One region of the Lysinibacillus sp. COL-1 genome, then DNA from elsewhere that is predicted to be linked to it. Evidence: riboswitches for the same ligand, from Rfam matches in the RefSeq annotation. Region 1 holds a riboswitch; each other region holds the start of a gene.
The links. A riboswitch is a leader RNA that binds a small molecule or an ion and turns the genes downstream of it on or off. The one in region 1 is predicted to bind thiamine pyrophosphate.
Positions count from the first base shown of each region.

Region 2: linked by a shared signal. The riboswitch ahead of AC6BKE_RS19475 (ABC transporter substrate-binding protein) and the one ahead of thiT (energy-coupled thiamine transporter ThiT) in region 1 are both predicted to bind thiamine pyrophosphate.
Region 3: linked by a shared signal. The riboswitch ahead of thiM (hydroxyethylthiazole kinase) and the one ahead of thiT (energy-coupled thiamine transporter ThiT) in region 1 are both predicted to bind thiamine pyrophosphate.
Region 4: linked by a shared signal. The riboswitch ahead of thiW (energy coupling factor transporter S component ThiW) and the one ahead of thiT (energy-coupled thiamine transporter ThiT) in region 1 are both predicted to bind thiamine pyrophosphate.

Region 1 is NZ_JCAWSJ010000003.1:497,130-505,422, forward strand. It holds gene AC6BKE_RS06760 (exonuclease SbcCD subunit D) at 1-844, shown strand, start outside; gene AC6BKE_RS06765 (AAA family ATPase) at 841-3,921, shown strand; gene yxzF (small protein YxzF) at 3,963-4,085, opposite strand; gene AC6BKE_RS06775 (magnetosome magnetite crystal formation protein family) at 4,141-4,464, opposite strand; TPP riboswitch at 4,592-4,699, shown strand; gene thiT (energy-coupled thiamine transporter ThiT) at 4,836-5,396, shown strand; gene map (type I methionyl aminopeptidase) at 5,558-6,313, shown strand; gene AC6BKE_RS06790 (TspO-related membrane protein) at 6,347-7,060, opposite strand; gene AC6BKE_RS06795 (polyphosphate kinase 2 family protein) at 7,259-8,083, shown strand; gene AC6BKE_RS06800 (GNAT family N-acetyltransferase) at 8,250-8,293, shown strand, end outside.
Region 2 is NZ_JCAWSJ010000004.1:2,251,507-2,259,799, reverse strand. It holds gene parE (DNA topoisomerase IV subunit B) at 425-2,401, shown strand; gene parC (DNA topoisomerase IV subunit A) at 2,398-4,836, shown strand; TPP riboswitch at 4,956-5,066, shown strand; gene AC6BKE_RS19475 (ABC transporter substrate-binding protein) at 5,220-6,215, shown strand; gene AC6BKE_RS19470 (thiamine-binding protein) at 6,217-6,507, shown strand; gene AC6BKE_RS19465 (ABC transporter permease) at 6,507-7,280, shown strand; gene AC6BKE_RS19460 (ABC transporter ATP-binding protein) at 7,255-8,004, shown strand; gene AC6BKE_RS19455 (TatD family hydrolase) at 7,994-8,293, shown strand, end outside.
Region 3 is NZ_JCAWSJ010000004.1:3,296,908-3,305,200, reverse strand. It holds gene ezrA (septation ring formation regulator EzrA) at 145-1,845, shown strand; gene AC6BKE_RS24525 (GNAT family N-acetyltransferase) at 1,932-2,399, shown strand; gene AC6BKE_RS24520 (cysteine desulfurase family protein) at 2,506-3,660, shown strand; gene thiI (tRNA uracil 4-sulfurtransferase ThiI) at 3,660-4,871, shown strand; gene AC6BKE_RS24510 (alpha/beta-type small acid-soluble spore protein) at 5,016-5,231, shown strand; gene thiE (thiamine phosphate synthase) at 5,302-5,943, opposite strand; gene thiD (bifunctional hydroxymethylpyrimidine kinase/phosphomethylpyrimidine kinase) at 5,933-6,757, opposite strand; gene thiM (hydroxyethylthiazole kinase) at 6,745-7,512, opposite strand; TPP riboswitch at 7,605-7,702, opposite strand; gene mbcS (acyl-CoA synthetase MbcS) at 7,893-8,293, shown strand, end outside.
Region 4 is NZ_JCAWSJ010000004.1:631,324-639,616, forward strand. It holds gene AC6BKE_RS11255 (vWA domain-containing protein) at 1-249, shown strand, start outside; gene AC6BKE_RS11260 (VWA domain-containing protein) at 233-2,830, shown strand; gene thiW (energy coupling factor transporter S component ThiW) at 3,052-3,552, opposite strand; TPP riboswitch at 3,644-3,751, opposite strand; gene AC6BKE_RS11270 (MFS transporter) at 3,818-5,014, opposite strand; gene AC6BKE_RS11275 (ABC transporter substrate-binding protein) at 5,243-6,316, opposite strand; gene AC6BKE_RS11280 (ABC transporter permease) at 6,313-7,110, opposite strand; gene AC6BKE_RS11285 (ABC transporter permease) at 7,107-7,916, opposite strand; gene AC6BKE_RS11290 (ABC transporter ATP-binding protein) at 7,906-8,293, opposite strand, start outside.

The sequences.
Region 1 (8,293 bases):
CAAGGGTCAATTTACAAAAAATCATGCACCTATTGTTTTGAATGATGAGCATGGCGAAGTGCATTTCCATCTTGTACCGTATGCAGAGCCGGCTTCTATTCGCAGCATCTTTGAAGAAGAGGCAATCCGCTCTCATCAAGATGCCATGCAAAAAATAATTGAGTATATCACGCCAGAAATGGATTCAAGCAAACGTCATGTTTTTGTTGGACATGCTTTTGTAACGAAGTATGGTGAGGAAGAAGCGAATACAAGTGATTCAGAGCGACCGCTTTCCATAGGAGGCTCAGATTGTGTGAGTGCAGCTTTATTTAAACCCTTTCATTATACAGCACTTGGGCATCTACATAAGGCACATTTTGTCTTAAATGAAACCATTCGCTATGCAGGCTCTCCATTAAAATATTCGTTATCTGAGCATTTACATGAAAAAGGCTTTTTAATCATTGATTTAGATGAGCATGGTAATAGCACAGTAACTAAAAGAAAGCTTGTGCCAAGAAGAGATTTACGAGTAGTAGAAGGTCAATTAGAGGATTTATTAAAGCTCACACCAAGTGATGATTATGTATTTGTCAGATTGACGGATACAACTTCGGTGTCTTCGCCGATGGAACGCATTCGCAGTGTGTTTCCGCACGCTATGCATGTGGAACGTAAGGTATTACGACAAGAGGTGTCGCGTGAGCTACAAGTTGTAGAAACGGAAAAACTAGAGGATATTGATTTATTCCGTTCTTTCTTTACCGATATTATCGGTATTCAGCCAGATGAAGATACGGAACGCCTTTTCACAGAGATGTTACAGGAATTATTAGATGAGGAGCGAGAGACAGTAAAATGAAGCCATTAAAGTTAACGATTACTGCATTTGGTCCCTATAAAGACACTGAAGTAATTGATTTTCAAGAACTAGGGGAACATCGATTGTTTGCTATTTCTGGTAAAACCGGTGCTGGAAAAACAACCATTTTTGATGCCATTTGTTATGCCCTTTACGGATCAGGCAGTGGTGAGGATCGTCAGGATACGGCTTTACTGCGAAGTGGCTTTGCTCATGATGATATTTATACAGCTGTAGAGCTCATGTTTGAAATGCATGGAAGGGTCTATCAAATAATACGACAGCCCGGTCATATTAAAGAAAAAAATAAAACGATTACTGGGAAGAAAATAGAGTTAGCTGAAGTAAAAGAGGGAAAGCTTGATTATAGCATTGTAGAGAAGCAGCAAACGCTTGAAGTCGATAAAAAATTGCAGGAAATAATAGGTCTCACAAAAGATCAATTTAGCCAAATTGTGATGCTACCTCAAGGTGAATTTCGCAAGCTATTAACCTCAGATTCTACAAACAAAGAAGTTATTTTGCGGAAAATCTTTAAAACAGACCGCTTTGGTGTCATGACGAAAAAGCTTGATGCTAAACGAAAAGAGGCAGAGAGTGATCTACAACGTGCCAAACAATTAAAAGAACATTTACTTGGTCAAATTGACGGTGTCTTACCACAACGTTCATCAGCGTTATTCACATTAATTGCTGACAAAACGGAAAATTTACATCAACTAAAGCAGGCACTTGATGAGGAGATTATTTACTATACAAAATGTATTGAGGATGAACAGCTACAATATGAAGAAGCTTATAGCCTTCATCAAAAAGAACAAGAATATTATCGATTAGCTAAAACACTGAATGAGCAATTTGATGAGCAAGCGAATCGACAGCAGCGACTACAAATGCTGTTACAAGAGCAGGACTCATATAGCGCGAAGGAGCAGGAGATTGTTTTAGCAGAACAAGCAGAGCGACTTGTGCTACTTGAACAACAATGCATTGATTTACGTGCTGAACTTAATGTAAAGGAACAAGCTTTTCAGCAAGCACAAGTTAAGCATCAGCAAACAGAAGAGCAACTGCAGCGAGCCCAAGAAAAATATAGGGTAGAAGAGGCGAAAGAGCCTGAGCGTCAACAAATTTTGCAGCAGGAATTGCAATTATTAGCGTCATTGCCTAAATTCGAGGCCTATGAAAACAACGTGCAGCAGCTGCAAATAGCTGAGCAGTATGTTGAAACAGCAAAAATGGCGGTGGCTGATAACCTGACGTTATTGGAAAAAGAACAAGAGCAATTGCAGCAATTTTCTCAAACGATGGAAGGCTATGAAAAACAGGTTGAGCCATATGAAAGCTACTTAGAACAGTTACCGAAACTACGTGAACAGGTAGCTTTAGTCAAACAAGCTGAGAAATATAAAAGTGCCGTAGAGTTAGCACAGCAGGACGTAGCTGCCTCAGACATTCACTATCAAGAAAGTAAAAAGGCCTTTCTATTATTGCAGCAACGGTGGCTGACAAGTCAGGCTAGTATTTTAGCGGAACAGCTAAAGGAAGGGGAGCCCTGCCCTGTTTGTGGCAGTATGACTCACGAGAAAACACATAAAGAGCAACTGGAAGTTATTGAACTTGCTCAAGTGGAAACGTTAAGAGTGAAGGCTTCTTCAGACGAGCGTATGTATCTAGAGAAGGCAGCACTTTTGTCATCTACGCAACAGCTTCTTCAAGATACATATCAGCAGCTAGAAGCACAGCATATTAAACAAGAAGACCAAGCACAGCTCATCGCTACTTTACACAAGACAGAGCAAGAGATTGCGAGCTTAAAAGTTGTCCATCATCAACTAGCAGATATGCGATTAAAGCTAAAGCATCAACGTGATAGAATAGAGCAGCTTAGAAATAAAAAGATGGAATTAGAGCAATATTTAGCTGAGCACATGAAAGAATGGACAAGATTACAAGCGGTTGTAGAAGAACAGCTCAAGCAGATGCCAGCCAATTTACCAACATTACAGCAATTAAAGCAACAACTTACGGATGTTAGTAAACAGAAAATGGATTTGCAAAAAACATGGCAAGAGAGTCAAGAAAATTTGCATGTCGTAAAAGAAGAGACAAGTAATGCAAAACTAACTGTAGAAATCGCCAAACAATCTTTTGAGGAATTACAACTCAAAATGAATGAAAAGCGGCAGCAATTTTCAGCAAGCATGCAGGAAATCGGCTTTGACAGCTATGAGGAATACGCAGCTGCCAAACGGAGTGCGAGCCAATTGGAGGCACTTCGCAAAGTATGCAGTGACTATGCTTTACAGGTACACACCCTGAAAATCCAAATAACTGAAGGGGCTATGTATCTTCAAGGGAAAGAGAAGCAAGATTTAGTGGTGATGGAAGCAAAAGTAGAACAACTTCGTACGGCGTATGAGGAAGCATTTAAACGTTTGCAACAGATGAATGGTTTTGCACAAGCATGCCAAGACTTTATAAAAAAAGTAGAAGAAACAGCGAGAGAGCTTCAGTTACTTGAACAAGAAGCTGGTCGAGTAAAGGAACTCTATGGATTATTAAACGGACAAAATTCGAAAAAGCTGTCCTTTGAGCGATACATTCAAATTAATTACTTAGACCAAATTACCGATGCCGCTAATATTCGTCTTTATCACTTATCAAATGGTCAATTTGAGCTTAGACGTTCTGATAGACTAGAAAAGCATGCGAAGCAAAGTGGGCTTGGGCTTGATGTATATGATGCCTATACGGATCAATTACGTGATGTGAAAACATTATCCGGTGGCGAAAAATTTAATGCTTCCTTAAGTCTTGCTTTAGGAATGGCAGATGTCATTCAAAGCTTCCAAGGGAATATTCATATTGAAACCATGTTTATTGATGAGGGCTTTGGCTCGCTTGATGAGGAATCTTTGAATAAAGCAATTGATACATTAATTGCTTTACAGGATTCTGGTCGTATGATTGGCGTGATTTCTCATGTGCCTGAATTAAAATCAGCGATGCCAGCGGTCTTACATGTAGAAAAAACATTGAATGGACATAGTCAAACCCACTTTGAAGTGAAATAAATAAAAGGCGTATTTCCAAAACAAGGGAATACGCCTGCTGTTTATTTTTTTCGAGGGGTGGCTGTAGGTGTTGTCCCTTTTTTTGCAGCCATTACTTTTTTCACGATAGGAATAACAATAGGTGCTAATTTTACGGCGGTTTTCACAACATTTGATACTTTCATTCAAAAACAGCTCCTTTTACAATTACTACTACCTGTTTCGCTTAAAAATGAAACATTAACGAATAACACGAACAGCTTGAATAATATTCCATATTACAATTCCTAGTGAGACGATGGCATAAATGGCAAACGAAACGAACCAAATAATCAACATCGTATTATTGCCGGACGTTGGATCCAAATTAAATGTAGAAAAAACAAAGACAATAAAGAACAGAATGCCGAAAACAAAAGGAATTAAATGAGAGATAAGTGCACGAATTGAATGTCTTTTTACGTCACTATCTTTCGTAATAATGTACACAATTAATGGGACGATAAAAGGGGCGAAGAAAATACTTAAATAACTAAAGGCAGATAAAATTTTTTGGTTCTCCATAGTTGTACCTCCTTTTTTAATATTTACGCATGAAAAACAGCAAAGTTTCAAAAAAATAATATATGGAAGAGGTTGTAATCCTTCTATCCTTTGCGTACAATGAGAATGTTCAAATAAATTCAGATGTAACGACCACAAGGGGAGCTGATGATGTCAGCTGAGACTGGGCACGTAATGCCTTGACTCTTTGAACCTGTAAGTTAACGCTTGCGTAGGGATGTGGATAGAAACCGACACTAGTACGATGTGAGGCTCTGTCCTGGCATCGTTTTTTCATTCTTGAGGGAATAAAAAGGTGTCAGAAAGAGACATATCAGCGCATTTCTATTCCTGCTCTTGTATCCTACATCGGAACAAAGGAGAGAATATATATGGACAAAAAAAGACTATTAATGCTTGTGGAGATTGCGATATTTGCAGCAATCGCTCTTGTGCTTGATCAGGTTTCCTTTAAAGTATGGGCACAAGGTGGTTCTGTTAGTCTAGTCATGGTACCTATTATGTTAATAGCATTTCGCTGGGGCTTAGTAGCTGGGCTAACAACTGGATTACTCGTAGGTGTAATGCAAACCATGTTTGGTGCTACGATTGTGCACTGGCTACAAGGATTCCTTGATTATGGTGTTGCTTTCACAGTTGTAGGATTAGCGGCGGTTGTGCGTGGACCCGTGTTGGCGGCTGCCAAAAATGCCAACAAAACAAAAATGGCACTTTACATTATATTAGGTACGGTGCTTGCGGGCTTCTTACGATATGCAGCCCACACGATGGCTGGCGCTGTATTTTTTGCAGAATATGCTGGCGATCAAAATGCATGGATCTATTCCATCATCTATAATGGTACATATATGCTACCAGCAACTATTTTAACGGCAATTGTAGGCGTTCTTTTATTCACAGCTGCTCCACAATTAATGCAAAGAAAAGCATAAAACATGCCCCTCACATTTGTGAAGGGGCTTTTTTGTCGCAAATAACTCTTTGCGCACTTCGCAAAGTAAGGAAGCATACAATATTTAAAGCGTTTATCGTTATACGCATAACAAGTTATGTTATATTAAAGTATAGATATTAGATGAAAGGGACGTTATACATGATTGTAAAAACGCAAGAAGAGATTGAAGCTTTTAAAAAAATAGGACGCATTTGTGCTGAAATTCGTGAAGCGATGAAAGCTGCCACAAAACCAGGTGTTACAACATTGGAGCTAGATGAAATTGCTGGCCGTATGTTTGCAGAGGCTGGCGCGATATCTGGTCCAAAGGGAGAATATGATTTCCCAGGGTATACATGTATTAGTGTCAATGAAGAAGTGGCGCATGGTATCCCCGGAAAACGTGTTATTCAAGAAGGGGATATTGTAAATATCGATGTTTCTGGTTCATTAAATGGTTACTTTGCTGACACTGGTATTTCATTTGTGGTTGGTGATGGCTATGAGGACAAAGAAAAGCTATGTCGCGTTGCCAAAAGCGCCTTTGATCGAGCAATGACAAAGGTAAAGGCTGGGTCTAAATTAAATCAAATTGGTAAGGCAGTTGAACGTGAGGCGAATGCTAATGGCTTAACTGTTATTATGAATTTAACTGGTCATGGCTTAGGTCAATCTTTACATGATGAGCCGAATCACATTTTAAATTACTATGATGCATGGGATTCTACAATTATGAAAGAAGGTATGGTGCTTGCGGTTGAGCCGTTTATCTCAGCGAAGGCAGAGCATATTGTAGAAGCTGGTGATGGTTGGACATTCATTACACCTGATAAATCACTTGTAGCTCAAATTGAACATTCAGTCATTGTAACAAAAGATAAACCGATTATCCTAACATCATTAGACGAAGACTAGAATGCAATGAAATGAAAAATCCTGCTTACCAATTTATTTTTGGTAGGCAGGATTTTTTTTAATAAATAAAATACCAACAAAGAGAACACCGCATAAAAAGAAGGCGGCTGTAGTGACAAGTAGCTCATCAAAACCATTATGTAAGGCGATTCCTATATAAGCCCAAATAAAAACACTAGGAAACAAAATATCAAAGTGATGGAAACGGATATGTAGCGCAAGTGCTCCACCTAATGTCAGCAAAATTACTGCCCAAAGAGGCGTACTAAGACCAAAGCCGTTCCAACCATAAGCCGTTAACGTAAAACTGATATTTGTAATAAAAATAAATGTCATCCATGCAAAATAAATGGAGAAAGGAATACGACCTGACATTGCTTTGTCATGAAGAGGGTACGTATTATACAACATAAATAAATACAAGACTAAGAGTAATGTAATGCCAAGTGAAACAATAAATAACTCATGATGCCATACGTATATCATCAATGCTTGCAATATATTTATGCAGCTAAAAAGCGCAGACTGTTTCATAGTTGTCTTTCTGATATTCATAACTAACCAATAACCGAGTAAAAAATAAATAAGAATCCAAATTACATGACTTACACTAACTGGTGCAAATACTACAGAAAAGCGATTAGCGATTTCTAGCATAGATTGACCGTTGATATTCACGAAAAAGGATGAAAAGGTTAGGATGAGTGAGACAAGATAAGAAATTGTCATCAAGATAAACCGAGGCATGTTTTCCTCTCCCTTCGTGTTAGATTTTATAGGGAAAAGACAAATAAGTATAGTGCTGTCACTATTTTTATTATAACGGAAACTTTCAACAATGTATCGTGTTGTTTTGCTCGTAATATCTACAATTTACCATCTCAATAGGCATCCATATATTTCTTTAGTACAATAAGAATATCCAACCAAAAGGAGTGAAGTTTCATGGCACAAAATTTGAAAAACCTAGACCTATCCATTGAACTAGATAAAAAGATGTATAAAAAGAAATTAAAAGTACTCCAATATGAAATGTTAAATGCACAGCAGTTTTTACTAAAAAACAAAATAGGTTTAATCTTAGTATTTGAAGGAATGGATGCTGCTGGTAAAGGTGGCGCGATCAAACGATTGATTGAACGTGTAGATCCGCGCGGTTATGTGGTACACCCTATCTCAGCTCCACAGCCACATGAATTACGCTATAACTATTTACAAAGATTCTGGAGAAAACTACCGCAGCATGGACAAATCGCTATTTTCGACCGCTCATGGTATGGACGTGTACTAGTAGAGCGTATCGAAGGCTTTGCAACAAAGGATGAATGGTCTCGTGCGTATGAAGAAATTAATAATTTCGAGAAAATTTTAACTGCGGGAGATTACATAATTATTAAGTTCTGGCTACATGTTTCAGATGAAGAGCAATTAAAACGCTTTAAAGAACGTGAAGAAAACCCTTATAAATCTTGGAAGCTAACAGACGAGGATTGGCGGAATCGAGAAAAATCACCACAATATATTGAAGCGGCGAATGCAATGTTTGACAAGACAGATAAAAAGGATGCTCCATGGATTTTAGTTGCTGGAGACGATAAAAAACATGCGCGTGTTCAGGTGCTTCAAGAAACAATTGCACATATTGAACGTGAGGCTCAAAAACGTGGTCTTCATCTAACAAATGTATTAGCTAATGGACAGCTAGAGGATGCTGATTCATCCAGTTTAGAAATAATAAATGAGAAAAAGCAAGAACAAAAAACAAAATAATAAAATGGTGCTGCTGTAACAATAAGACATGAGCTGTTTTAGTTGTAGCAGCATCTTTTTTTACATACAATGAAATAAAACTAGGGTTTACAATCATTAGATTGTAGCCAATGTGAACAGAGAATGAGAAATGTACTGATATTTATTGGAAGGCTAGTGTGGAGAAATGGTGCTTAAAATTTGGAATTTATTAAGAAAAAAGGGTGGGAA
Region 2 (8,293 bases), on a different contig from region 1:
CCTATTAATAAGGGGTAGGCTTTCAGACATGAGATTCTAGAAAGTGAAAAAAAGCCTTTATAAAAATATAGGCAAAAAGGCAATTTTGTCAATCCTTCATTCCTTTGGTAGAATAGAAGTCTAACTTTATCCAGTTTAACCGTAATAAACATTGTAGCGTTTACACTGAACTAGATTCTATGTATGTTGAAACTAAATCGGCTACTATGCGTCAAACGTTTATGGATACTAGTAGCAGTCTGCCCTGCTTAAATACCAATTTTAAGCAACTGTTGCAGATGTTTACTATTGATAAAGATGATCAAAACTGTGAGCAAATTTTAAAAATTTAATGGACCTGTCGCTAGCTATTGACAGGAAATGCTATTATTATTAGGATGAGAACATAAATAGAACATGTGTTTGTTTTTTGGAGGGGAATTTTTTGACGAATAAACAGTCAACTAGCGTTTATAATGATGACGCTATACAAGTATTAGAAGGATTAGAAGCGGTACGCAAACGACCTGGCATGTATATCGGTTCAACGGATGGCCGTGGACTTCATCACCTTGTGTATGAAATCGTAGATAATGCGGTGGATGAAGCACTGGCCGGCTTTGGATCTCATATTATTGTCACAATTCATAAGGATCAAAGTATGAGTGTGCGCGACTTTGGCCGTGGGATGCCAACAGGTATGCATAAAATGGGTAAACCTACCCCTGAAATTATTTTTACGGTGCTACACGCAGGTGGTAAATTTGGACAAGGTGGTTATAAAACAAGTGGTGGCTTGCATGGTGTAGGTTCCTCTGTAGTTAATGCACTATCAACATTTTTAGAGGTGACGATCCATCGTGATGGTAAAAAGTATCGTCAGCGCTTTGAGCATGGTGGACATCCTGTCACAACACTTGAAGAAATTGGGCAAACGAAGCAAACAGGTACACTTGTTCATTTCCTACCAGACGAAACGATTTTTTCTGTCACAAAATTCAATTATGATACGTTAGCAGAACGTTTACGTGAATCAGCCTTTTTATTAAAGGGCTTAAAAATTGAATTAATCGATGAGCGCGAGGAAGGCAAACAAGATGTATTCTTTTATGAGAATGGCATTGAAGCTTTCGTTGCGTATTTGAATGAAGAAAAGGATGTTCTTCATCCTGTGAAATATGTAGAAGGCATACAAGATGATATTGAAGTAGAATTCGCTTTCCAATATAACGATGGTTATTCAGAAACGATTTTGTCGTTCGTTAATAATGTACGTACTCGTGATGGCGGCACACATGAAACGGGTGCAAAAGCGGCATTGACGCGTGTATTTAATGAATATGCAAGAAAAATCGGCTTGCTAAAGGACAAGGATAAAAACCTTGAAGGGACAGATATTCGTGAGGGTTTAGCAGCAATCGTGTCTGTTCGTATTCCAGAGCATTTATTACAATTTGAAGGACAAACCAAGGGCAAGCTTGGTACAAGTGAGGCTCGCTCTGCCGTAGATAGCGTAGTGTCTGAGCAAATTTTGTATGTGCTAGAGGAAAATGCAGAGTTATCGGCTTCTCTTGTACGTAAAGCAATCCGTGCGCAGCAAGTAAGAGAAGCGGCTCGTAAAGCGCGTGAGGACGCTCGGAATGGCAAGAAAAGCAAAAAAGGTAGTACGATTCTATCAGGCAAATTAACACCAGCTCAGTCTCGCAATGCGGCCAAGAATGAGTTGTATTTAGTTGAGGGTGATTCTGCAGGTGGTTCTGCCAAACAAGGTCGTGATCGTACATTCCAAGCGATTTTGCCTTTGCGCGGTAAGGTCATCAACACAGAAAAAGCCAAGCTACAGGACATTATGAAAAACGAAGAAATTTCAACAATTATCCATGCGATTGGAGCAGGTGTTGGCACGGATTTTGCTGTGGAGGATTCAGCCTACGATAAAGTAGTGATTATGACCGATGCGGATACGGACGGGGCACATATTCAAGTCTTGCTCTTAACGTTCTTCTATCGTTATATGCGTCCACTCATTGAAGGAGGCAAAGTCTATATCGCTTTACCACCACTTTATAAGGTATCAAAAGGTACTGGAAAAAAAGAAGTGATTGAATATGCTTGGACAGAAAACGATTTACAAAAGGCCATCAAAAAAGTTGGAAAGGGTTACATATTGCAGCGCTATAAAGGTCTTGGTGAGATGAATGCTGACCAGCTATGGGATACGACAATGAACCCTGAGACACGGACATTAATTCGTGTCACAATCGAGGATGGTGCACGTGCAGAGAGACGTGTCACGACGTTAATGGGTGATAAAGTAGAACCGCGTCGTAAATGGATCGAAGCCAATGTTGACTTCGGTATGGAGGATGATTCAAATATTTTAGAAAATGAATTCATCCAACAAGAGGAGGACCAAGCATGAGTAGTACAGAAAAGTTTCAAGATTTACCGCTAGAAGAAGTGATGGGTGATCGTTTTGGTCGCTATAGTAAATATATTATTCAAGACCGCGCGTTGCCTGATGCACGTGACGGTCTTAAACCAGTACAGCGTCGTATTTTATATGCAATGTTTACAGAAGGCAATACACAGGATAAACCGTTTCGAAAATCCGCAAAAACTGTCGGGAACGTAATCGGTAATTACCATCCGCACGGTGATAGCTCTGTTTATGAAGCAATGGTACGTATGAGTCAGGACTGGAAGGCACGTCATATGCTTATTGAGATGCATGGTAACAATGGTTCGGTTGATGGTGATCCTCCAGCTGCGATGCGTTATACAGAGGCGAGACTGTCTGCTATTGCTGGTGAAATGCTACGAGATATTGGCAAGAAAACGGTCGAGTTTGTACCAAACTTTGATGATCAAGATATGGAGCCAACTGTTTTACCTGCACGTTTTCCAAACTTACTAGTCAATGGCTCTACAGGGATTTCGGCTGGCTATGCGACAGATATTCCCCCGCATGCGCTAGATGAAGTGCTAGATGCTGTGTTAATGCGCTTAGACAAGCCGAACGTGACAGTAGATGAATTGATGACTGTGATTAAAGGGCCGGATTTCCCGACAGGTGGGATTATCCAAGGGGTAGATGGCATCAAAAAGGCTTATGAAACAGGTCGAGGTAAAATCATTGTCCGTGCGCAAGCCGTAGTAGAACCGATCAAGGGTGGCAAAGAGCAAATTGTCATCACGGAATTACCATATGATGTGAATAAAGCGAATCTTGTGAAAAAAATTGATGAGCAACGTGTAGATAAACGTTTAGAGGGTATTGCGGAAATCCGAGATGAATCAGACCGTACAGGCTTACGTGTTGTAATTGAGCTGAAAAAGGATGTTCCGGGAAAAGGAATCTTACAATACCTATTTAAAACAACAGATTTACAGGTAGCTTATAATTTTAATATGATTGCTATTCATAATCGTCGTCCAACGATGATGACATTGCCATTATTGCTAGATGCCTATATTGCGCATCAAAAAGAAGTGGTGACGAACCGTTCGATTTATGATTTACAAAAGGCAAAGGATCGTTCTCATATTGTAGAAGGGTTAATTAAAGCACTCTCCATTTTAGATGAAGTGATTGCGACAATCCGTTCTTCTAACGATAAGAAGGATGCGAAGCTTAATTTACAAGCGAAGTTTGATTTTACAGAGGTACAAGCCGAGGCGATCGTTAGCTTACAATTATATCGTTTAACGAATACAGACATTACAGAGCTTCGTCAAGAGCAAGACGAGTTAAATAAGTTGATTGCGAAGCTAGAAGGAATTTTACAAAGTGAAGCCAAGCTTGTACGTGTCATTAAACAAGAGTTACTAGAGATTAAGAAACGCTTCACAGAGCCACGTCGCTCGAAAATTGAGCAGGAAATAGAAGAAATTAAAATTACGCTAGATGTCCTTGTGCCAAGTGAAGAGGTTGTGGTGACGGTGACAAAGGATGGCTATATTAAACGTACATCCACACGTTCACATGCCGCTTCCAATGGTCAGGATTTTGCGATGAAGGATTCGGATTACTTATTGTATGAAGCAACCTTAAATACACAGCATCATCTGTTACTGTTCACAAATCGAGGCAATTATATTTACCAGCCTGTTCATGAGCTACCTGATATTCGCTGGAAGGATCTTGGACAGCATATTTCAAGTATTGTGCCAACAGGGGAAGATGAGTCTATTATTGCAGTGTATGGCTTTGAAACATTCGAGCAGCCAAATACGTATATTTTAACAGCTACAAAAGATGGTCAAATTAAACGCTCCCCACTGGCAGATTATGCGGTGACGCGTTATTCGAAGCCAATAAAAACAATGAATGTTAAAGCGGGCGATGCGATGATCTATGCATCGTTTGTGACAGATGATGTGGAACTGATGTTAACAACGGATACAGCCTATGCGATTCGTTTCCCACTGGAAGAATTACCAGTTACAGGGGTGAAAACAGGCGGTGTCAAAGGCATCACGCTAAAGGATGGAGAAGCCTTAGTCGGTGTCAATGTGCTACAGCCTGATGCTACACAATATGTGGTAATCGTCACACAGCGTGGAGCCGTGAAGAAAATGAATGTTGCAGAAGTTGAAGTGGCAAGTCGTGCAAAACGTGGTCTAAAAGTATTAACAGAATTAAAAGCAAATCCTCACCGTATTGTGGCAGTTATTCAAGCAACGAATGAGGAGCAAATAGTGATTGAAACGGAAAAAGGTGTACAAGAGCTCATTGATGTCCAAACATTGACGCGTGCTGATCGCCATTCCAACGGTTCGTTTAAAGTGGATATTGCAACAGATGGGGCCATTTCCCATGTTTTAACGGCTAAAAAAGAACAGAAACTAAGCTAATGATAAGCCCAGTCTCTTAGGAGTGCTGGGTTTTTTTACGAGAGCAGTCGTTAGTCAAAAATAGCATCTTGTCATTTTAGCGTAACTATGGGTATAATAATCAACGAAAAGTTCATAGCACAAGAATGTAGGGGGGCTAGTAGTTGCTAGCTGAGATTGTGTCCGATAGACGCTGACCCTTTGAACCTGATTTGGCTCGTACCAGCGTAGGGAACATCTATTCAAAAAAGCAAAGTTTTGAAGATTGATTGCAATACGTCTGGGAGGAATCCTAGGCGTTTTTTTATGTTTTCAAGCAATATCTTGCCAAACGCATACGCTTTCTTTCTGGTGACAACATTCAATCATGAACACTTTCACATTATCAACTAGGAGGACTTCGCATGAAAAAATGGTTATTTATTCTAGTGGCTGCACTTTTAACGTTAGTGGGCTGTAGTGACAAGGAGGACAAGCAGGCTACTGATCAGCTGAAAAAAGTATCAGTGGTCTTAGATTGGACACCAAATACAAATCATACAGGACTGTATGTCGCAAAAAAACTCGGTTATTTTGAGGAGCAGGGCTTAGATGTTGACATTATTATGCCTGGGGAGGCAGGAGCCGATCAGCTTGTTGCTTCTGGCAAGGCAGAGTTTGGTGTGAGCTATCAGGAAGGGATTACACAGGCTCGTGTGCAAGATGTGCCTCTTGTCTCCATTGCTGCTATTATTCAACATAATACATCTGGCTTTGCTTCTATTGCATCAAAAGGTATTACATCACCAAAGGATTTCGAAGGTAAAACCTATGGCGGTTGGGGGGCTCCACTAGAGCAAGCTGTCCTACAATCATTGATGCAAACAGAAAAGGCAGACATTCATAAACTAGATATCGTCAATGCAGGAGATTTAGATTTTTTCACGATGATGCAAAAGGATATTGATTTTGCTTGGATTTATTACGCGTGGACAGGTATTGAAGCTGAGCTACGGGGTGAAAAGATTAATATGCTGTACTTAACAGATTATAGTGATCAGCTGGACTATTATACACCTGTTCTAGCTACAAATGAAAAAATGATCCAGGACAATCCTGACCTAGTTCAAGCGTTTGTGGCGGCTGCATCGAAGGGCTATGAATACGCCATAGCACATCCAAGTGAGGCGGCTGATATTTTAATAGAAGCGGCTCCCGATTTAGATCAAGCGTTAGTGCATAAAAGTCAGGAATGGCTAGCCGATAAATATCAGGATGATGCCAAGCAATGGGGAGAGCAAAAGCTTTCTGTATGGGAAAACTATGCAAAATGGATGTCTAGCAACAACGTGTTAGAGGGCGAATTTAATGCGAAACAAGCCTTTACAAATGATTTCTTACCTAAAAAGGAGGCCAAATAAGATGGCGAATTCATTAATCAGTGTTCAAATCATTCCAAAAACAGAGAAATTTGAGGATGTTATACCGTATGTCGATGCGGCGATTGCTGTGATAGATGCTGCTGGTGTGAAATATGAGGTACATCCGTTGGAAACGACGATGGAAGGTGAGCTGTCAATGTTGCTGCAAATCATTGAAAAAATGAATGACAAGATGATTGAGCTTGGTGCTATCAATGTCATTACACAAGTGAAAATATTATATCAGCCAACTGGTATAACAATGGATACATTAACGGAGAAATACCAGTAATGAAACAAGCTTTGCAAAAGGGAAGGACGATTATTTTTATCGCCTTCCTCTTATTCGTGTGGGAGCTCATTGTGCATGTGGCTGAAGTTCCTCATTGGTTATTACCTGCACCAAGTCGTATTTTGTTGGAAGCTTTTAAAGCCTATCAAACCTTTTTACCACATGCTTGGGCTACGATGCAATTAGCCTTATTAGGACTTGCCATTGGTATTGCCTGTGGATTAATGGTGGCGATTGTCTTGCATCGATTTACATTTATTCGGGAGTTGTTTTATCCGATTTTAATTATGTCGCAAAATATCCCTATTCTTGTCTTAGCGCCATTGCTCATTATTTGGTTTGGCTTTGGTTTATTACCAAAGCTCATCATTATTTGCCTCGTGTGCTTTTTCCCCATTGTTATTGCGGCAATGGACGGATTTCGGCAAACAGCACCTGAGTTAAAGCATTATTTTGCCATGGTTGGTGCTACAAAGGCGCAAACTTTTTGGAAGCTTGAATGGCCTCATGCATACCCAACGATTTTTTCAGGTGTAAAAATTGCTGCGACGTATAGTGTGATGGGCGCTGTTATTGCGGAGTGGCTTGGTGCAAAAAAAGGAATAGGCGTTTATATGACCTTAGCACAGTCCTCGTTCCGCACTGATCGTGTATTCGTAGCCATTTTTGCGATTGTTTTATTAAGCTTACTGTTGTTTAGCAGTATTCGCTTACTTGAAAAATTCATGGTGAAGGGGAGAGGCTATCATGCTCAGCATTCAAAACATCGCTAAATCCTTTGATACCCTGCAAGTTCTTGAAGATGTATCCTTTGACGTTAAAGATGGAGAGTTTGTGGCCATTGTTGGTCCCTCTGGCAGTGGTAAGAGTACCCTTTTTCAATTAATTGGTGGCGTTTCTGCGGTTGATCAAGGGTCCATTTTATTAAATGGGGAGGACATTCAACGAAAAAGAGGAACGATTGGTTATATGCCTCAGCAGCCTTGTCTACTACCTTGGCGCACGATTTTAGAGAATGTCACACTCGTAGAGGAATTACAGCATCAACCAAATGCTGAACGTGCTATAGAGTGGCTTGAAAAGGTGGGGCTTGGTTCATTTATCCATGCTTATCCAAACGAATTGTCAGGCGGCATGCAACAGCGTGTATCTTTTATACGTGCGATGGTCAGTGATAAGCCTATTTTATGCTTAGATGAACCATTTTCTGCGCTGGATGAATTCACCAGACTGGAAATGCAAGCGTGGCTATTATCCATCTGGGAAGCCTATCGTAAATCAATACTATTTGTCACGCATAGTATTGAGGAAGCACTCTTTTTAGCGGATCGGATCCTTGTTTTAAGCAAACGTCCTGCGACGGTTAAAAAGGAAATCATTGTGCCTTTTGAAAGACCCCGAAAAGAGGAAATTCGTCATTCAGCAGCGTTCACCGAGTTAAAGCAACAATTATTTATGTACTTACAAGAAGAAAAGGGTGATATGTTTGTTGATTGATGCTCATATTCATTTGGATCAGTATCGAGATGAGGAAATTCCAGCCTTACTTGAAGAGGTAGAGACGGTGATTGCGGTTAGCATGCAGTTGTCGTCCTGTAAAAGAACATTGCATTTATCGAATAACTATCAGCCAGTGAAAGCCGCTTTTGGCTTTCATCCAGAACAGCCTTTACCAAATCCAAGCGATGAGGAGGCATTATTTGATTGGATCCGTTCACATAAAGAACATATGGTAGCTGTTGGTGAGGTCGGTTTACCTTATTATTTAAGACAACAGCAAACGATA
Region 3 (8,293 bases), on a different contig from region 1:
TCTATAGATGCGCTATTTAAGTATTTCACAATAGCGAAAATACAGTTTTCTGAAAAACACTTAAATTTTAGTACAAAAGGCGAAAACATAGTATATAATAAAGACAACTAGCCAATTCGTTTATTGTAGAATAGGAGGCTTACGATGGAGTATATCATCATTCCGATTATCCTACTATTAATTTTAGCCATAGTAGGATTTATGATGCGAAGAAAACATGTTGCAATCATTGCAAAACTTGAAAATGAAAAATTACAAATTCAACATAATCCTATAAATGAAGAAATTTCAAAAGTAAAATCTTTAAACATGAACGGTGAAACGGAAGAAATGTTTGAACGATGGCGTAATACTTGGGATGAGGTCATCGATGTACATATGACTAAAATTGATTCATTGCTGTTTGATGCTGAGGATCAAATTAATCGACTTCGTTTTAAAAAAGCGACGTTTATAGAACGTGAAATTGAAGATTATATTGAGAAATGCGAACAAGATAAAGATAAAATTTTAGAAGAACTAAATGAATTAATTGGCAGCGAAGAAAAAAATCGAATTGAAATTGAACAATTAAAGGAATATTATCGCTCTGCAAGAAAGACTTTGCTTGCTCACCAACATTCATTTGGTGTAGCGTTACCTGCACTTGAGAAAAAGCTAGAAACATTTGTACAAAAGTTTGAAGAGTTTGATGTATTGACAAATGATGGGAATTATTTGCAAGCACGCGAAATTGTCATTAGTTTAAATCAAGAATCACAGCAGACCTTTGAATTTATTAATGATGTCCCAACTATTTTAACGGAATTACAAGTGAAGCTACCAGGAGCGGTTCAGGAATTGCGGAATGGTCAACGTGAAATGGAAGATCAATCTTACTATTTACAGCATTTAGAATTGACTGAGGCATTAAATAAGTATGAAAAAGAGTTTGATGAATTAAAAAAAGACTTAGCAGCGCTTAATTTAACAGTAGTTAAACCTCGTGTGACAGAAATAAATGAAGAAATCGATCATTTTTATGATTTACTTGAAAAAGAGGTTATTGCTAAAAATTACGTTGATCAAAATTGTGAGCGTTTATTAAGCTCCATCACTAATGTTATTTCTTCAACAAAATTAGTGAATGATGAAGCGACCTATGTGCAACAAAGTTATCATTTGAACGAAAAGGATGCAGAAATTCCGAAAGCTGCATTAAAGCAATTGGAAGCATTACAACGTCGCTACGACTTATTAGCTATGCGTGTGAGAGAAGAAAAATCTGCTTATTCTAGTTTACAGGAAGAATTAATCGAAATTAGTGAAGAGCTTGAACGAATTCATGAGGAGCAAGGACATTTATCAAATACAATGAAGAAGCTTCGAATTGATGAAAATAAAGCCCGCGCTCAAGTTGAGAATTTAAAGAAAATATTACAAGATACAGATCGCTTATTGAACAAGGCCAATATCCCAGGAATCCCTGAGGAAATGGATGCACGTCTTGATGAGGCTGCAGAGCACATCTACATTGTTATGCAAAGCCTGCAAGAAGTACCACTAAATATGGGGACTGTTCATAATAATTTAAATGCTGCCACACTGTGTGTAGAGGATGTAAAAGTCAAAGCACATGAGTTAATAGAAAATGTTATGCTTATTGAACGTATTATTCAGTATGGAAATCGTCATCGTGCTTCGAATCCAACATTGAATGCGCGTTTAAAAGAAGCTGAAGAGGCATTCCATCAATTCCGTTATGCGAAAGCATTAGAAGAAGCAGGAACAGCTGTTGAAGAGATGGAGCCAGGTGCTTTAAAACGTATTCAAGAAATGGTTGCAGAAGAGTCTATGTCAAATTAATTCAAATAACTGTTAGCTGTCTAAAAAGTATAGCGATTACTTTTTAGACAGCTTTCTTTTTAAATAGAGGGAAAGGTGTGATACGGTTGAAGCTGTCGCTACGAGAAATGAATGAGAAGTATGCGAGTGAAATTTTACAATGGCATTATGCAGCACCATATGATTTTTATAATAATGATTTATCAGATGAAACCTTACAAGAAATGCTCGAAAATCCCTACTATGCTATCTTTAATGAGCGGGAGGAGTTAATCGGCTATTATTGCACAGGCACAGCCGCACAAGTACCGAAAGGACATGACATTGGGGCATATGCAGAATGCTATGTAGATATCGGCATCGGTATGAAGCCCAATCTAACTGGTCAAGGCTTAGGGACGGCATTTTTTTCGTTTATTGTCAAAACAATTCAACAAGAGCATCAACTACCGCTTCGTTTAACTGTGGCCCGATTTAATAAGAGAGCCATTTGTCTTTATGAAAAATTCGGCTTTGTCAAAGATAGTGAATTTAGTACACCAACAGTCTTTATTACAATGTTGAAAAAAGTGTAATATGCTATTTAAAATTTGAAGAATCGTGAAAGTTAGTGGTCAATCGCCAAAGATTGCGTTATGATAAATACCGTTAAATCAACGTTTTGAAAGTGTGTGAAAAGTGATGGTTAAGACAATTTATTTAGATAATAGTGCAACAACAAAACCTTTAACAGAGGTTATGCAGACATTTATGGTAGTGAATGAGCAGTATTATGCCAATCCTGCATCCATCCATGCCATGGGAGTTGAAGCAAATGATTTATTAATGCGTGCACGTGAGCAAGTAGCAGATATTTTGCAGACAGAGGCAAAAAATGTGCTATTTACTTCAGGTGGGACCGAGTCAAATAATGCAGCTATTTTTGGTATAGCACGTAGTAATACACATATAGGAAAGCATATTTTAACGACTGAAATAGAACATCCATCGGTTTTAGAAACAGTTAAACAGCTTACAAAAGAGGGCTATGAGGTTGACTATCTTCGAGTTGATCAACATGGAGTCATTTCTTTAGAGGAGCTGCGTGCTAAAATACGTAAAGATACAATTTTAGTCAGCATTATGCATGTGAATAATGAAATGGGTGCTATCCAGCCTATTAAGGAAGCAGCAGCAATGATTCATGAAATGAGTAGAGCAGCTCTTCATGTTGATGCTGTTCAAAGCTTTGGGAAATTAGCTGTGTCCTTTAATGGAGAAGAAGGTCCAGACAGTATTGCTATTTCTGGTCATAAAATTCATGGCTTTAAAGGCTCAGGTGTATTAGCCTTTCGTAAAAGCATGAGATGGCAGCCTTATGCACTTGGTGGAGGTCAGGAATTTGGTTTGCGAAGTGGTACTGTAGCGGTACCGCAAGCAGCTGCATTAGCAAAAGCGGCTCGATTAGCAGTAGAAACATTGAATGACCGTGCAATGAAATACCGTCAATGGCAAGATGAAATTCGTACGCAACTAAAAGGATACGGAGAGGCAGTGCATATTTTATCGACTCCACAAGGAGCTGCACATATTTTATCGTTCAGTGTTCGTGATTTAAAAGGGGAAGTCATTATTAATGCTATGCAAAAACGTGGCATCATTGTGTCAACATCAAGTGCTTGTTCATCGAAGCAAACGAAAACAAGCCATGTTGTCGAGGCTCTGCACCTTGATGAGCATTATAAAAAAGGTGTAATTCGTATGAGCTTTGGTGCGCATAACACAGCACAAGATATAGAAAAGTTTAAACAAGTACTAGCAGAAGTCATGCTGGAACTCAAAGGAGAAATTAAGTAATGATTTGGAAAGAAATTTTAATTCGATATGGTGAGCTTTCTACAAAAGGTCGCAACAAAATGGATTTTATCCGTCGCTTACGTGAAAATATTCGTCATGCTTTTGCCGATCTAGGACAGCTGCATATTCGTACAGAGCGTGATCGTATGTTTATTGCTATAGAAAACGAAACACAAATGCAGGCACTTGTAACAGGCTTACCTAAAATTTTTGGTATTCAATCTTTTAGCCCTGTGGCTGCATGTGAAAAAGATATAGAAAGTATGAAGAAACTTGCCATCACTATAATGGAGACATTTAAAGATGAGCAGCATACATTTAAAGTAGAAGTGAAACGTACCGATAAAACATTTCCTTTAGAATCTCATGCCATCCAACGTGAGATTGGTGGCTATGTTTTACCGCAATTTCAAAATTTATCAGTCAAAGTGAAGCAGCCTGATATTGAACTACGTGTAGAAGTTCGTCATGATGCAACATATATGATGGCACAAGTTATTCCTGGCGCAGGTGGAATGCCTGTAGGGTCTAATGGAAAATCTTTATTAATGTTATCTGGTGGTATTGATAGCCCTGTTGCAGGTTATTTAATGATGAAGCGAGGCGTGCGATTAGAAGCGATTCACTTCTTTAGTCCACCATATACAAGCGAAAATTCATTAGAAAAAGTAAAGGTACTTGCCAATGAACTAACGAAATTTGGTGCTAGTATTCGTTTACATGTCATTCCATTTACTGAAATACAAGTTCTTATTAAAGAGAAAGTGCCTTCTAATGTATCGATGACAACAACACGCCGTATGATGTTGAAAGTAGCTGATCAGGTGCGTGAGGAAATTGGGGCACTTGCCATTGTAACAGGTGAAAGTCTTGGGCAGGTAGCGAGTCAAACGCTTGAAAGTTTAACAGCGATTAATGCTGTAACGAATACACCTATTTTGCGTCCGTTAATTTCATCAGATAAACTCGAAATCATTGATATTGCAGAAAAAATCGGCACATACGAAACATCTATTCAGCCATTTGAAGATTGCTGTACGATTTTTACACCTACAAGTCCAAAAACAAAGCCGAAGCTTGAAAAGGTCGAGCATTATGAAAGCTTCTCTGATTTTGATGAGCTAATCGAGCGAGCAGTAAAAAATCGAGAGGTCTATATTTTCCCTAAGAAAGAAGAGCAACAACAAGATAAGTTTGCAGAACTATTATAAGGATTCAAAGCCGTCTCAAAGTCCATTTTGAGACGGCTTTTTTATATTACTGGCTAGATGCCATTAGAGGTACAATTTACCTTTAAAATTTTCGTATTAAAAATCGAATATCGCACATTCTATATTCACAAGGAGGTGAGACACATGACTTCAAACAACAACCGCAGTTCAAACAAGCTTGCAGTACCTGGTGTACAACAAGCACTAGATCAAATGAAATACGAAATTGCACAAGAATTTGGTGTTCAATTAGGAGCTGAAGCTTCAGCTCGTGCTAACGGTTCCGTTGGTGGTGAAATCACTAAACGTCTTGTACAAATGGCAGAATCTCAATTAAAAGGTATGCCAAACAACCAATAAATGCTGACTAAGCATTTATAAACTTAAAACCAGTGACCGTAAAAGGCACTGGTTTTAGTTTGTTTATAGATCATTTTTTTATGCGAGATAATGACGTAAATGTAGATACAGTGTGTGCAATGTCTTGACTTTCACAGATAGCAGAAATAACGGCAACACCATCAGCACCTGCTTGAAAAACAGAATGTGCATTTGTACAAGTAATCCCACCAATCGCTACAATCGGTAATTCAGGATAAAGATGATGAGCTTGCTGTAAAAAATTTGTACCGCATGGTGGTTGTGCATCACTTTTAGATGTTGTTGCAAAGATTGGACCAATTCCTACATAATCAGCATGATGGTCTATAGCTGTTTGTAATTCTTCCTGTGAATGTACAGAAACACCAAGTATCATGTTCCTGATTTTTTTACGTGCTATTTCAACATCTAAATCATCTTGTCCAATATGAACGCCATCGGCACCAATTCGCAAAGCGAGCTCTATATCATCGTTAACGATAAACGGTACATTATACTGCTGACAAAGTTTTTGACATTGGCGTGCAAATTGTTCATAGGCTAATCCAGTTAAGGCAAGAGACCCTTTCTCGCGAAATTGAAACATCGTAATGCCAGCTTGCAATGCCTTTTCGAGGAGATGGATGGGATTTTGTTGAAAAACATTGCCTGTCCCCATAATAAAATAAAGCTGTAAATCCTCACGTTTCATGAATAATTACCTCACAGGCTTCCTTATGCTGTTGATAAGCGAAATGATTTGTAGGTCCGTGCCCGTTGCCGATGGCTAAATCATGCATAATCGCTAATTGAATAAATTTTTTAGCTTCTATAATAGCCTCTTCCATCGCTAAACCTCGTCCAAGAAAAGCAGTGAGTGCTGCTGAAAATGTACAGCCAGTACCATGTGTATTTTTGGTTTGGATTCGTGGAGACTGCATCGAAAAAGATTGTCCATTTTTGAAAAATACATAATCAATGGCATAAAGTGGTTCTGCTAAATGCCCACCCTTTACAATGACGCATTGTACACCTAGCTGTAAAAAGCTTTGAGCCACTTGTTTCATATCCTCAAAATGGCGAATGGTTCTCCCCGTGAGAGCCTCTGCTTCGGGTATATTTGGCGTAACAATCGTAGCTAGTGGTAGTAAAGATGAGCGTAACGCCTCAATAGCTTCTTGCTGTAATAAGCTTTCTCCACCTTTTGCAATCATCACGGGATCCACAATTAGTGGTATGTTTAATTCACCGATCATGCGTGCGATGGCTTGGATAATACCAGAGGAATAAAGCATGCCTGTTTTCATTGCAGCAATCGGAAAATCTTCGACTAACGCTTGAAATTGTTTTTCCACAAACGAAATGTCAATGGGGAAAACACCTGTCACGCCTGTTGTATTTTGTGCAGTTAAAGCTGTAATAACGGAAGTGCCGAACACCTCTAATTCCTGAAATGTTTTTAAATCAGCCTGTATACCAGCACCGCCACCACTATCTGATCCAGCAATCGTCGTTACAATATGCATGATGCTTCACCATCCTTTGATAAACGATGTATAGCATTAAGCAAAGCTATTTGAAAATCACCGATATCTGCAGTGAATGCAGAAGCTAGTACTGCTGCCTTTTTATAGTAAGTGAGTGTTTCTGCTAATTGGTTGTATGGCTTGTTACCTGCGACATAGGCAGCACCACAAAGCGCACTAAGTAAACAGCCAGTACCAGTGACCTCTGTCATTTGTGGGTGGCCACCAGCTATCCACTGGCTATGCTCACCATTTGTTATAAGATCACGTTCACCTGTTACAATAACGATACAATTATATCGTTGTGCCACTAGTAATGCTTCCGTCTCCAGTGACATGGAGCCATGACCACTATCTACACCTTTCTGTTGCCAATCTACATTGGCTATAGCCGCAAGCTCACCGATATTACAGCGAATTACGGCAAATTGTATGTTTTCAAGTAAGTATTGAACGGTTTCCTTGCGATAAGTTGTAGCCCCTGCCCCAACTGGATCTAATATAACTGGAATGCCAAGTGCATTAGCTTTTTTTCCTGCTAACAGCATGGCGTTTTTGGTGCGAGTATTGAGTGTCCCGATATTAATTAATAATGCTTGTGCCATTGCTACCATTTCCTCAACCTCTTGGCTATCGTCAGCCATAACGGGCGAAGCACCTAATGCTAATAAACCATTTGCTTGGAAATTTGCCACCACATAGTTTGTGATGCAATGAATAAGTGGTTGCTGTTGACGAATTGTTTGAAATATCATTTTAATTTTAGTCCTCCTTTGTGGATGGACGTAAGCATGCAAAAAGGCTCTTTTTATGTGAAAATACACGAAAAAGAGCCTTTCATCTGAAAAAATCGATGTCTGTTGCTCCCTACGTCAGTATTAACTAACAGGTTCAAAGGGTCAGGTTTTACCTTCTCAACTCTTTCGAGTCCCCCTGCAATTTTGCTTTTAGTTGACCAAAATGTACCATACTTTTCATTTGTATTCAATAGCTAGTTTTCCTATCGACAAAACGTGACTGATGCCATATAGCTAGGTATGATAGTTGTCATGACTTTACCTAAATTAAGCGCAAACCATTGAAAATACTGAAAAAGGAGTTTTATAATGTGTCATAGCAAAAGGGGGCATCTGCCATGAAAAGACAAGATTTAGTTGCACCAGAATGGTATAACATAACAGAGGAAATTGAAAAATATGCTCAGGATGCAACGAAAAATGCTTTAATTATTTATGAAGAAAATCAAGCTGTACAATTTATTACATATGCACATTTGATGGAAAAAGCGAATCAAGCAGCACATGTTTTCACCTTACAAGGTTTAACGAAGGGTGATGTGATTTTAGTGATGGTACCACGCTCAGTGGAAGCATATATTGTTTATATTGCAGCATTAAAAGCAGGTTTAACCATCATTCCAAGCTCAGAAATGTTAAGAACAAAAGATATTGAGTATCGCATTCATCACGCCAATGCTAAAGGGGTTGTTGCCTATGAGCCCTATATTGAACAATTTGATGAAGTTGGAAATTTACA
Region 4 (8,293 bases), on a different contig from region 1:
TTAATTGCACCAAAACAACCAGGTATTTATATGGTACGTTCAAATAATGAAGAAAAACAATTTATTGTGCAATTGCAAGCCCAGGAACGTGTTATTGAACAAGGAACAAGCTATACATTAGGCGACATTTCAGACAATGGGAAGGAAGAGGTATCGATGGCCTCCTTCGTACCTTGGTTAATTGTAATAGTTTTAATTTTGCTTGTTGCAGAGTGGGAGGTGCAACGACGTCGTGGATTTACGAATTGATACGCCATTAGTATTGTTGCTATTACTTCCATTGTTCTTGTATTTTGGATGGACTTATTTTCGAGAACGGCAGCGACTAAAAAAGAGTCATATTGTTGTGCTTGCTATTCGCATAGTAGCGATATGCTGTTTAGTTTTGGCACTTGCAGGGCCGTATTTATTATTACCGATAAAAGAAGAACAGATCGTGTATTTACTAGACCGATCTGCGTCTATGAATGGTACAGAAGATGAGATGGTTCAGTTTATACAGGAGAGCCTACAATCTAAAAAAGAACCCCAACTTGCAGGGATCTATTCTTTTTCTTCCACTTTACAAACAGAAGCCATTTTGTCTAAAGAATTAAAGGATGTACCGAAGCTTACAGAAATCAAAGCAACAGATCAAACGAATATTGAACAAAGTCTACAGCTTGCAACAGGCATTGTTGATCCAAAAAAAGCGACTCGCCTTGTATTATTAACAGATGGCAATGAGACAAAAGGAGATGCTTTAGAATTTGTCTCCAGATTGAAAGGTGCCAATATTAGTGTGGACGTTGTACCTTTTAGTCTACCAGTTGTCCATGATGTGTCGCTCAAAAGCTTTGTCTCTCCTCAGGTTGCTTATGTAGGAGAGCAGCAACAATTAGTAACAGAAATTCATGCAACAGCAGCAGGGCAAGGGGAGCTGTTATTATATGAAAATGATGAACTAATTCATCGCGAGGCAGTTGAGCTGACGGAAGGTACAAATGTGTTTACCTATAAACACGCAGCAACAGCTGAAGGACTTGTAAAATACGAAGCAGTTATTCAAGTTGGGCAGGATGCTATTTTTGAAAACAATAAATTAACAAGTGTCACAATGGTACAAAGTGAACCCCATTTACTCATCGTCAATGGCTATGAAACAGCTTCACCTATCGCGGCAGCACTTGGTAGTCAATCCATTGCCTATGATGTTGTCGATCCTAAAAGCCTACCAAATGAACTGTCCAGTTATTTACAATATAATGCGATCATTTTTGACAATGTGCCTGGTCATTTAGTTGGTGAGGCGAAAATGAGTGTGATTGAGCAAGCAGTCAAAAACTTTGGGGTTGGTTTCACGATGGTTGGTGGAGAAAATAGTTTTGGTTTAGGAGGCTATTTTAAAACGCCAATTGAAACGTTATTGCCTGTGGAGATGGAAATTAAGGGCAAGGAGCAATTACCTTCATTAGGGCTAGTCATAGTGCTGGATCGTTCTGGCAGTATGCATGGCTCGAAGCTAGAGCTAGCTAAGGAAGCAGCGGCACGTTCTGTTGAAATGCTACGAGATGAGGATACATTAGGCTTTATCGCCTTCGATGATCGTCCTTGGGAAATCATAGAAACCGCACCTCTTAAAAGTAAAGAAGAGGCAGTGGATACCATTCTATCAGTAACACCAGGAGGCGGAACAGAAATCTATAGTTCATTAGCTAAAGCCTATGAAAATCTCGCCGATTTAAAGCTTCAACGTAAACATATTATTCTTTTAACCGATGGGCAATCACAATCTGGGAATTATGAGGATTTAATTGCTGAGGGAAAAGAAAATGGTATCACTTTATCAACAGTAGCGATTGGACAAGATGCTGATGCTAACTTACTCGAAGCACTTAGTGATATGGGTAGTGGACGGTTCTATGATGTTATTGATGAACAAACCATTCCTTCTATTTTATCTCGTGAAACAGCTATGATTTCTCGTACCTATATTGAGGATAATCCGTTTTATCCAGCAATTTATAATGCCGCAGGATGGAATTCGCTATTTGCCAATGGCGTCCCTCAAATGAATGCTTATATTGGAACGACAGCTAAGCAAGGGACAACCGTAATTGCAGAAAGTGAGAAGGAAGATCCTGTGTTAGCACAATGGCAATATGGACTCGGTAAAACATTTGCTTTTACATCCGATTCAACGGGTAAATGGACAGGAGATTGGGCAAGATGGCAGGACTGGGGAACATTTTGGCAGACGCTTATTTCACAAATGTTGCCAAGCTATAATGATGTTGCCTATGATGTGAGATTAGAAGCTGATGGCTCCTTTATGATTACAGACCCTACAAATGAAGCCGCATTTTTAGACATTGTAGCGGTTAATGAAGCAGGGGAGGAGTTAGAAACTCAGTTAGAAACCATTTCAGCCTCCCAAGTTCGAGCTGTTGTACAGGCCGAACCTGGATTGATTTTCTTCCGTATAGCGGATGAGCAGCAGGCCATTTATCAGGCAGGCCTAAGTGTTCCTTATAGTGCTGAGTATGAACTGCTCCCTGTTAATGAAAAACTGGTTGAAGAGTTAACAAATCAAACAGGGGGAGCCGTTTTAAAAGAACCACAAGATGTGTTCCGTGACTTTACAACCAAAGGAGCGGATCGACAAAACATTGCCACATGGCTTCTTTTAGCAAGTATGCTTCTATTCTTTATGGATATTACCATAAGACGTTTTGGGTGGAGTTTCCTAACAAAAACGAATAAAAAAGAGCAGCCAATTGAGGAGAAACCTGTACAAGCAGAAGACACGAACGTAGCCCAGCTATTAAAGGGTATGAAAAAACGATCATAATAGAGTGAAGGCAGTGCAAAATCATTCCATTTTGCACTGCTTTTTTGAATGCTTTGAGGTTTTAAAAAAGGGTGCAAAGGTGATTGACACAGTGCCGCTTTCGAAAAGTGCTTCTCGGGGGAGAGACGCTCATAAAGAAACGAACCCCGCTCAAAGACTAGAAAAGGAATCTTCTCGCACATCTTAAAGAATTTCCAAAATCAAAAAGCACTCAGCACCACTCAATAAAGCGAAGAATTAAAACTCTTTACTAGTACCGATTTTCGCAAAGTGCTAGCTACCATAACACCTAAGATGGCCCCGATGGTACTTGATGTTAAAAAGGCTGGCATGAAGAATAATGCGGCTACGGATGTCTCCATAAGCAATTTTGCATAGGGTACGGCAATAAGTGAAGCTAAAATACCAGTGCCAAAAACTTCGCCGAATCCTGCTAGCCATGATTTTCTACTGTATTTGTAGGCAAGGGCCGCACACAATGCTCCAATGACGCTACCAGGAATCGCTAAAAGAGAGCCTGTACCAGTAAAGATACGAATGATGGCTGTCACAAAGGCAACTAGAACTGTTGGCACGGGTCCTAGTATAATAGCTCCTATTACGTTAACAGCATGCTGAACGGGGTAGGCGCGTGCGATGCCTGTTGGTATGGATACAAAGATAGATCCTGCTACAGCAATCGCTACTAATAAAGCCATGATTGTCATTTTACGAATTGACATAAGGTTCACTCCTCTTGAATAAAATCATGAGGGAAATTAAAAGGCCGCTTCCTTTAAACAATAGGAAGCGGCCTTGCATAGACAATGATAATAGCAAGTAGCGCCACTTCCCTCCGCTAGTATGAACTAGATCAGGTTCAAAGGGTCCGTACATCATCATATACGTCTCAGCCTTTTAAAGGCTCCCCTAGTGGTAAATATCATTCAATTTTATTAACCAACATTACTGTAACATAATGTTAAAAATAGTCAATGATTTTTCTGACTATTTCGTATCAGGATGCATTAGATGAGGTGCTTTTTTCAATGTCCAGATGAGTGCAAGGAAGAAGCAGGCTAATAATATGATAGATCCGAAAATATATGGACTGTTCATATTCCAGTCAAATAGTAAACCTGCTAAGGCTGGTCCAATCATATTGCCAAGGCTCATGTAAGCATTATTCAAGCCCGCAGCAAACCCTTGTTCTTTCTCTGCAAGCTTTGAAATTAGTGTATTTACAGCAGGACGAATTAGTGTTGTTGCTGTAGAGAAAATAGTTGCTACAACTAATATAAGAGCGAAGCCAGATACAAACAATATTAAGAAAATAGCAACAGATGCAATAAATAAATTGACTAACACAACTTTCATTTCACCAAAGCGATTAAAAAGTGGTGTAATCACAAACATTTGTACAACTACCCCAAAAGCACCACCGACAACTAAAATAATCGCAATATCTACGGGTGTGTAATTAAACTTTTCTGTCACAAATAATGACAAGGTTGTTTGGAAGTTGGCAATTCCGAACGAGAACACGAGCATGATAATGAGCATAACGAAATAAGGCATATGTATGGAACGAGCCATTTGCTTCGCCAGATTTTCTTGCTTTTGCTTGTCATGTGAAGTGTTTGGTTTAGTAGATGGTAATAAAAAGTAAGATAAAACAGATGCAAGTATGGCAGCAACTCCTGCCGTGAAAAATGGAAAATGTAAACTAACCTTTGCTAAGAAACCACCTATTCCTGGCCCTATCATAAAGCCCAGTGACATAGCAGCACCCAACATACTCATACCTTTTCCACGTTCCTCGTAGGTAGTAACGTCAGCTACAAATGCCATAATAGGAGGTGCAACAAATGCGGAACCTAGACCGCCTAAAAAGCGTGCTAAAAATAGCATCCAGACGTCTGTGGCTAGGCCAAAACCGATTTGTGCAAGACCTGTCACAATAAGACCGAAAATAATTAAATTTTTCCGACCATACTGATCCGAAAGATTCCCAGCAATTGGAGAAAATACGAATTGAGCTAAGGCGAACGTTGCAATTAGCATACCTAGAACTTGTCCTGCTGCACCAAAAATTTTTAAATACTCTGGCATGACAGGAATAATAATTCCAATACTCCCCATTGCGATAAACATATTAAACATTAAAATATATAAAGCCGCCTTATTGGACTTCTGCTGGGTCATCGAATGAACCCCCTTTTTATAATCAAATATACTAAAGTCTATCATAAGATATCCTATCATCATATCGGTTGAAAGTCTGAAATGAAACATACCTGCTAGTGCAGCAATACCAATCCACGATGTAGAAAACAATAAACAGACAATAGGTGAAGTGCTGCCAAAAGCAGGAAGATAATAGAGAAAGATCTATCGACAAAATAAAAATTCATCGATAGACCTTTATATGCTTTAACGAATACTCATTTTAAATTCTAAAAACAATTCATTATATTTCCCTAAATAGTCTGGTCCTAAATTTTTGTAAACTTCTAATGTATCGCGTTGTTCTTCAGAAGGATAGTAGCGTTCATCAGAAACAACTTCTTCATCCATTAAGTCCATAGCAGCGATATTAGGCGTAGAGTAGCCTACATAATCGGCATTTTGTGCACCCGATTCAGCACTTAGCATGAAATTGATAAAGGCATGGGCACCGTCGATATTTTTCGATGTTTTAGGGATGACCATATTATCGAACCATAAATTCGAGCCTTCCTCAGGTACAGCAAAGTCTAGCTCCTCATTTTCATACATCATATCTGCTGCTTGCCCAGACCAAGTAAGGGCTACAGTGGCCTCATTGTTGATCATTAATGGTGTAATTTCATCTCCAATGATGGCTTTTACATTTGGTGCAAGTGTGATTAATTTATCAGTAGCCTCACGTAGTTCCTGATTGTCTAGTGAATTCAAGGAATATCCGAGACTGTTTAAGCCCATTCCAATGACTTCACGAGCACCATCCACTAAAAAGACTTTTCGTTTTAAGGATGGATCCCATAAATCATCCCAAGAAGAGAAATCTAAATCTCCCACAAGGCTTGGATTGTAGACAATGCCTACTGTTCCCCAGAAATAAGGGACCGAATATTTATTGTCATCATCGAATGGTAAATCTAAAAAGTAAGGATCGATATTTTTAAAATTAGGGATTTTTGTTTTATCTAAAGGAATCAATAAATTTTCTTCCTTCATTTTTTCTATCATATACTCAGATGGAACGGCAATATCATATGCTGTTCCACCTTGTTGAATTTTGGTCATCATCGCTTCATTGGAATCAAATGTCTCGTAGATGACATGAATGCCTGTTTCTTTTTCAAATTGTTTCAGCAAGTCAGGATCAATATATTCTCCCCAGTTAAAGATTGTTAACGTGTCTTTTCCACTTTTACCGCCGCCTGCACTTAAGGCGTCAGCCGCATAGAATAAAAGGGCTGAAACAACAAGGATGGCGATGGTAGCTTGAATTAATGACTTCATCGTTGTCCCTCCATTCTTTTACTCGTACGACTTGTAATGAAATAATAACCAACAACGACTAACACCGTAACAAAGAATACCAAACCAGAAATAGCATTAACCGTTAAAGAAATACCTGCACGGGCCATGGAGTAGATTTCTACAGATAATGTGCTGAAGCCATTACCCGTTACGAAAAATGTCACGGCAAAATCATCTAAAGAATACGTAAGGGCAAGGAAGAAGCCCGCAAAAATCCCTGGTTGAATATAAGGAAGAATGACACGCATCATAATATCCTTTTTCGTAGCCCCTAAATCTAATGCTGCATCGATTAAGGATTTATTCATTTCTAGTAGTTTAGGTAAAACCATTAGAACAACAATCGGTACACTAAATGCGACATGGGCTAACAAGACAGACGCAAAGCCAAGCTTAATGCCAACCATTGTAAATAAAATTAAGAAGCTAGCACCAATAATAACGTCTGGGCTGACGATTAAGACATTGTTTAAGGATAGTAAAGTATTGCGCATTTTTGAATCCTTGACAGTCACAATACCGATTGCACCTAGTGTGCCAATAATAGTAGAAATCAAAGCAGAAAGTAATGCCACGATTACAGTATTAATTAATATAACAAGAAGACGTGAATCTTCAAAAACAGCTTTATAATGCTCTAAAGTAAAGGATTCAAAGTGATTCATGGAGCCACCACTATTGAACGAGTAAAAGATTAAATAGAAGATGGGAGCATACAGAACGATAAAAACAATCGTTAAATAGACTTTAGCTGATGCAGATAGTTTGTTCATCGTACGCGACCTCCTTTATCTTTTTGTCCCGTAATGAGCATAATAATCACCATGAATAAAATTAAGAACACAGCAATAGTAGAACCCATCCCCCAATTTTGTGTTACAAGAAATTGCTGTTCAATCGCTGTACCAAGCGTGATGACGCGATTTCCGGCAATTAAGCGTGTAATCATAAACAGGGATAGCGCTGGAATAAAGACAACTTGAATTCCAGATTTAACGCCATCCATTGTTAATGGTAAAACGACACGGCGAAAAGTTGTAAAAGCAGAGGCACCTAAATCGCGTGCTGCATAAATAAGTGTTGGGTTTAATCGATCTAAGGAGTTGAAGATCGGTAATATCATAAACGGAATAAAAATATAGACCGATACAAAGACAAAGCTAATATCCGTAAAGAGCATTTGCTTAGGATCGAAGCCAAATACTTCAATAAATGCATTAATTGGCCCATACAATCCAAAAATGCCGATAAAGGCATATGTTTTTAACAATAGATTAATCCAAGAAGGAATAATGATGAGCAGAAGCCAAAGCTGTTTATGCTTTGTCTTCGTTAAGAAATAAGCAGTTGGGTATGAAATTAATAAAGTAAAGAATGTAATTAAAAAGGCATACCAAAACGAGCTCAATGTCATCTTTAAGTAAACAGAAGTAAAGAACGCTTTATAGTTATCGAGCGTGAAATTGCCATGTAAATCAAGTAGGGAATAATAAACAACGAGGGCAATCGGCGCGATAACGAAAAAGGTAATCCATAACACATATGGAAATAACGCTGATTTCGATGTCTTAGTTTGCATCTTCATCGTCTCCATACGATTCTAATCGTTTATCGAACTCTTCCTCAGTTTCATTTAAGCGCATTACGTGAATAGCCTCAGGATCAAAGCCTAAGCCAATTTCTGTCCCTACTTCTGCTTTTTTCAATGAATGGACTAGCCATTCATTGCCATCCTTATCGTACGTCGATAATTCATAATGTACGCCTCGGAATAATTGTGTATCCACTTTCACCACAAGTTTCCCTTTATCGATAGTTGTCATTTCTAAATCTTCTGGTCGAATAACAATATCAATTTTTTCATTTGGTTTCATCCCTTGGTCGACACATTCAAAAATTTTGCCAGCAAATTCAACTTTGAAATCTTCAATCATCACACCTGGTACAATATTAGAT